Linked DNA regions of Pontibacter akesuensis. The protein of the gene in region 2 interacts with the protein of the main gene of each other region in a pairwise test. Links are inferred from orthologs where the notes say so. Each region holds a gene or a part of one and is shown on either strand. Other genes may lie near its edges.

Evidence for each region.
Region 1: the proteins of A0W33_RS07345 (region 2) and A0W33_RS10185 interact in binary tests that used the Escherichia coli proteins (3 or more experiments, as listed by UniProt). The link is inferred for Pontibacter akesuensis from one-to-one orthologs.

Annotation. Positions count from the first base shown.
Region 1 is NZ_CP014766.1:2,395,333-2,398,378, reverse strand. Bases 100-2,824 are described here. They hold A0W33_RS10185 (nucleoside-diphosphate kinase), read right to left. Parts: upstream 1,810-2,824; coding sequence 1,390-1,809; downstream 100-1,389. Other genes in these bases: A0W33_RS10180 (DHH family phosphoesterase), read left to right, coding at 2,032-2,824; A0W33_RS10190 (LysM peptidoglycan-binding domain-containing protein), read left to right, coding at 233-613. In the rest of the region: A0W33_RS10195 (hypothetical protein), read right to left, coding at 1-39; more of A0W33_RS10180, read left to right, coding at 2,825-3,046. UniProt on the Escherichia coli protein: Major role in the synthesis of nucleoside triphosphates other than ATP. The ATP gamma phosphate is transferred to the NDP beta phosphate via a ping-pong mechanism, using a phosphorylated active-site intermediate.
Region 2 is NZ_CP014766.1:1,732,311-1,735,493, forward strand. What follows is about bases 152-3,013. They hold A0W33_RS07345 (5-formyltetrahydrofolate cyclo-ligase), read right to left. Parts: upstream 1,941-3,013; coding sequence 1,362-1,940; downstream 152-1,361. Other genes in these bases: A0W33_RS07340 (endonuclease/exonuclease/phosphatase family protein), read left to right, coding at 283-1,365; bshC (bacillithiol biosynthesis cysteine-adding enzyme BshC), read right to left, coding at 1,946-3,013. Also shown: A0W33_RS07335 (hypothetical protein), read left to right, coding at 1-125; more of bshC, read right to left, coding at 3,014-3,183. UniProt on the Escherichia coli protein: Involved in the removal of 5-formyltetrahydrofolate.

The DNA.
Region 1 (3,046 bases), 660 kb from region 2 along the record:
CAGGGAATACAGCATGTTTGATGTCTTTATACTTTTCATAGTTTGTTTCTTTCAGATGAATGCAAATTTCCCGCCGCCATACTTCGGCTGCGTCTGTCCCTTTACGGCAGGGCATACTTTCCTGTTGCCGCAAGGGCAGTATAACTAACTGCCTCTTGCGGCGTATCTTATACTGTGCGGCAACATGGACGTGCCGCGGCTATGAAAACCTTAAGACTTAAAAAGAATTAGTATGGGACTGTTAGATTTTTTCAATAAGAAGGGCAAGGAAGAGAAAGCATCAAAACCAACAAGCAATGTACAATCCTCCAAGCGCGTAGAAACTCCAAAGGGCACGCAGCCCATCAGCAAGGGCGGCGATATGGTAACCAAGTCCCCCGGCCATCCGGAGCAGGGTTTTTACAGCGAAAGCGATAAGCAGCAGACAACCACTGCCGGCCCGAACCAGGATATTTACACTGTGCAGAGTGGCGACTCCCTTTCAAAAATTGCGAAGAAGCACTACGGCGACGCCAATACGTGGAAAAGGATTTATGAGGCGAACAAAGACAAGATAGGCGACAACCCCGACCTGATTCGCCCCGGCCAGCGTCTGGTTATTCCCCGCGACTAAAGATACTGTTTGTGTTTAAAGCAGAACGGCCAGCCTCAAAAGGGCTGGCCGTTTCTTTGTGTCTGGCGCTTTCTTAAATCTGGATTAAGTTATACACACCTAGCTTCTCCTAGGAGCGGAATTTACCCCTCCCCAGCCCTCCCCTAAAAACAGGGGAGGGAGTGAGGCTTTTGGTCTGATATCTTAACGGAATTATCAGCAACCGTAAAACATCCCCCTACCCCTTCAAAGGGGGACTTGGACAAAGGTATATGGCAACTGCTTTTGCCATCTGAACTGATTTTAGTCTTTGGGTGGGGGTAGGGGCCCTCGAAAAAGAGCGCCTTGTAATTGATGCGGTGCCAGCAGCTTCAATTGCACAGCGCAATGCCCGAGGACGAGGCCCCGCTCCTGTAGGGCCCCTGCCCCAGCCGTGAGCGCTCCAAAGCCAGAAGTGAAACAGTAGGTATTTGGGAACTAGAGGATGAACAGAGGCTAGAAAGGATAGCTTGGCTGAAGTTGCGGAAACAGCGGCTAGAATGAATAGCGAAATCAATGAATAAACGCGACAGCTTTCCGAAGCCCCTCTTCCTAGTGCTCTCCCCGAGGGGCGTGGGAACTAGAATGCTTATGACAGTATGAAACGTGAGACTAACAACTACAATCTTGTTCTGCTACACGGAAGATACAAGCGTGCGCTTGCACTAGAGACGCCTCCAAGTATGACTGGCATGAAAAAAGCCTGCCAGAAGTGCGTCTGGCAGGCTTTGAATCAATAAGTATACTTTCAATACTGCTTAGAAACGCTCGTCGGCAGAGAAGTAGAAGTCGCCTTCAATCTGTGCGTTCTCATCAGAGTCTGAGCCGTGAACAGCGTTTGCCTCGATAGACTTCGCGTACTTCTTACGGATGGTGCCTTCCTCAGCCTGGGCCGGGTTCGTCGCGCCGATTAGCTTGCGGAAATCCTCCACGGCGTTGTCCTTCTCCAGGATCATAGCCACGATAGGGCCAGAAGACATATATTTTACCAGGTCGCCGTAAAACGGACGCTCCTTGTGCACTTCATAAAACTTTCCGGCACGCTCCTCTGTCAGCTTTGTCTTTTTCATCGCTACCACGCGGAAGCCGCCTTCTTCGATCATCTTAGTTATGCCGCCAATGTGGTTATCTGCAACCGCATCAGGTTTAATCATAGTGAATGTGATGTTTCCGGCCATGTTTCTTTTTACCTTTAGTGTTTATACTTCTTATTTAAGTTGGCAAAAGTAGCGCATTTCGGGGAATATTAGCAGACTTTTAGGTTATAGTTTAGTTAAGTGCCACATTTGTATTGTAGGCGGCACGGCGGCAGCAAAATAGGGCTATTGTTGCTTTACACGTATTTTATTCAGAAATTCGCGCCTTATATCCTTATTAATCAGAGGATTTATCTACTCAGTATGCATAATATTAATGCTCTAAAAGAGCTTTTAAGTGAGCCTAAAGAGGTGATGATCACCACGCATCATAAACCGGATGCCGATGCACTGGGCTCGTCGCTTGGCCTGGCGGGCTACCTGAAAAAGAAAGGCCACCACGTTACGGTAATCACCCCGTCTGATTATCCCTCTTTTCTGAACTGGATGCAGGGCAACGACGATGTGATGGTATACTCAGAGAAAAACGACGCCCTGGTGCAGCGGATCATCAACGAGGCCCAGGTTATCTTTTGCCTTGATTTCAACAATCTCTCGCGCATCAACGAGATGGGCGAGTATATCCGGCAGGCACCAGGCACTAAGGTGCTGATAGACCACCACCTGCAGCCCGAAGACTTTGCCGACCTGGACTTTGCCAACACCGACGCGGCTGCCACGGCAGAGATCGTGTATGACCTGATTAAGGCAATGGGCGACGGCGACATGATTGACGCGGGTATCGGCGAGAGCCTTTACGCCGGCATTATGACGGACACTGGATCGTTCCGCCACCCAAGCACTTCTAAGAACGTGCACCTTATCATTGCCGACCTGCTGAACATCGGGGTGAGAACTTCAGACATTCACCGCCTTATTTACGACAGCTCTTCTGAACTGCGCCTGCGCTTTTTGGGTTATGCCTTGAAGGATAAACTGGTGGTGCTGCGCGAGTATAACACCGCCTACATCTCCATAACAGCCGACGAGCTGAAAAAGTACGACTCCAAAACAGGCGATACGGAAGGACTGGTGAACTATGCGCTGTCAATCGAGGGCATTGTTTTTGCCGCCCTTATCATCGACCGCAGGGAAGCCGTGAAAATGTCGTTTCGCTCGGTTGGTGCTTTCTCGGCAAACGAGTTTGCACGGGAGCATTTTAACGGCGGCGGCCACAAGAACGCAGCAGGCGGCATGTCGCTGGACTCGCTGGAAGCCACGGTAGCGAAATTCGAAAGCTTGCTGCCCGCTTACAAAGAGAAGCTGCAGCAGGCCACAA
Region 2 (3,183 bases):
TAGTAAAAGGATACGTAGATCGATTAGACAAAAAGACTGGCGAATTGATAGAAAAAAGGCCTAGAATAAGGTTCTTAGAAGTGGTATCGACTGAACCAGACAACAGGCAGCTCAAGCTCTTTTAGGTTGTTAAGTTACAACCCTTCGCTTCACGTCTAACCTGTTGCAGCACATCCCAGCACCGAACCTCCCCCTTAAAAAAACCCGTACTGCTACGTTGTAAATCAGTACCTTCACCTAGTTATACTTAAACCTGCTGCACAAACGCACCCAGCCGCATACATGAAGAAAGCAGCGATTATTTTAATTCAAGCCGTAGGTACTTTCACCATACTTGCCTCGGCTTTACCGCTGCTTACGTTCGAGGAGTGGTACGTAAGGGTTTTCGATTTCCCACGCATGCAGCTCCTTGCCATGGCGCTGCTTAGCCTGGTGCTGTTCCTGTGGCTCGGCACGCGGCACCGCAAGCGCGACAAGGCTCTTCTCGCAGGGCTGGGGCTTGCCGTTGTTTACCAAGCCATCAATATTTTCCCGTATACGGCACTTGCTCCTGTGCAGGTAAAGCAGGCAGAAGAGGACAGCACACCGCAAAATGAGCTGAGTATTTTGGTATCGAACGTGCTCATGCCAAATAAAAATCACTACGCGCTGATCTCCCTTATCCAGAACCTGAACCCGGATATGCTACTGCTGCTGGAGTCTGACTCGGTGTGGCAGGAAGCCCTTGCAACCACTACGGCCAAGTATCCCTACCGCATCGAGATCCCGCTGGCTAATACATATGGTATGCACCTGTACAGCCAGCTGCCATTGCGACAGAAAAGAATTCGCTACCTGCTGGAGAAGGACATCCCCTCTATCAAAACATATGTAAAACTCCGGAACGGCGTTTGGGTTGAACTGCATGCCGTGCACCCGAAGCCTCCCGTCCCGATGGAGGACCCGAACTCAAAGAAACGTGATGCTGAGATTGTGCTGGTGGCCAGTGATATTTCGGACTCAAAGTACCCCGTGGTGGTGGCCGGCGATTTTAATGATGTGGCGTGGTCGCGCACTACGGCGCTTTTCCAGGAAGTAAGCGGCCTGCTGGACCCACGCGTGGGCAGAGGGCTTTTCAGCACCTTTAACGCAAATTACCCGATGCTGCGCTGGCCCCTCGACCACGTCTTCCACTCTGATCATTTTAAGCTGGTGCAAATAGAGCGGCTGCCGTACATCAACTCCGACCATTTTCCCATCTACATCAAGCTAAGCTTTGCGCCTGAAAACGAGTACGAGCAGGAAGAGCCGGAAGCGGACGAGGACACGCATGAAGAGGCCATCGAAACAATACAGGAAGGGGTAGAAGAGGCAAAGAAGAACTAGCTTTTGGCTTCCCAAACCCAATCCGGCATCACCACCGCATCCAGCGGCACATCATACTTGTTCAGGTCAGAAATGCGCTCCACTGGCTGCTCTAACGATAAGCCCACCTTCAGCACATCCGGGCGGCAATCGGCCAGGAAACGATCGTAGAAGCCTTTGCCATAGCCCACGCGGTGGCCGGTTCTGTCGAAGGCCAGCAACGGAATCAGTACGATGTCCACCTCCTGCGCATGTATGATTTGGGCATCCTGCGGCTCCGGAATGCCCCAGTTGTTTTCTACAAGTATGGCCTCGTTGGTGAGGTGGTGGTGCGTGAGCAGGTTCTGCTCCACATCGGTTACCGGCACCACAATGCGCACCTGGGGTTGCTCCAGCCACAGCCGCTCAATTATAAGCCAGGTGTTTACTTCGTTATTTTTGATGATGGGCAGGAACACGTGTACCGTTTGTCCCGCCTGCAACTCAAAGTGCCGGAAGAACTGCCCGGCAATGCTTACACTGCAGCGCTGCACCTCGTCAGCGGGCATTGCCCGCCGCTTTAGCAGCATACTCCTGCGCAGGTCTTCCTTCAGCATGTGCTTTACTCCTCCTCCAATATCGTAAACTTAAATTCCAGCGGATCAAAAGCCTCTACCAGGGCAGGTATGAAGTCGGGGTTGTTTGTGGTGTAAGAGAGCAGGTTATCTTTGCGCTCCTGCAGGCTGCCGCCCGGGAACAGCTTATCCTTCAGGTTCTCGAGTTGCTTAAAGGTCTGCTCGTGCTTGTTGTCGCGTGCCTTGGAGATCTTCTTCTCCAGCATCTGCAGGGCGTTATGCGCTTTCTGCTCCTCGGCTCCCACGGCCTTTACCAGCGTGGGGTCAATCTCCTTCGCCAGCTTCTCCACTTCGGCAAAAGCGGCGGCCACGGCTTTGCGCTGTGCGGTCAGGTCAATATCCTCTTCGTGAATCTGGGCAGATAGCTGCTTTTTCAGCTCCTGGTACTCCTGGAACAGCTCCTGCGGCTCCAGCCCTAATTTGTGCATGCGGTTGGCATTGCTGCGGCTTATGTAGAGGGCAGAGTTGCGCAGCATCAGCACCGGGAAAGCCACATTATAGGCGGCAAACAGCGCTTTAAGCTGAAACCAGTAGGCTACCTCTGCGCCACCGCCAATGTAAGCCAGGTTTGGAAGTATAAGCTCTTCGTACAGCGGCCGCAGAATCACATTCGGGCTGAAGCGCTCCGGGTGCGCCTGTGCTTCCTGCCGGATCTCCTCCAGCGTAAAGCTGGTGTCGGTGTTAAGTACTTTATAGGTGTCGTCTTCCTGCACAAGGCGCTCACGCAGTGTATCGGTCAGGTAAAACAGGTTTATCTCGCGCGAGTATACTTGCGGTTTATAGCCTGCTTCTTCCAGTTGCGCACTCGCCTCCTCCACCAATTTGTTCGACAGCTGTTCTGTCAGCTCCTTCTCTACCACCGGTAGCAGCGCCTTTTTCAGTTCGGCATGGTCACCGTCAATACTTACCAGGCCGTACTCGCCAAACAGCGCATGTGTAATAGCGCGCGTGGCATCAGCCAGGTTCCTGCTGTTGCGGTAGGCCTCCTCAAAAATTGGGTATGCCTCCGGCAGTTCTGCCAGCAGTGGCTCCATGTCTTCCAGCGAGAATCTGCCAACAGCTCCGGTCTGGTCCGTCTCCCAAGTATACTTCTTCCCGAACAGGTTAAAGTGGTTGATCTCGGCAAAGTCGTGGTCTTCGGTGGCCATCCAGTACACCGGCACGAAGTTGTAGTCCGGGTAGCGCTCCTGCAGTTGTTTGCAGGTGTTGATGGCTGTAACGATTT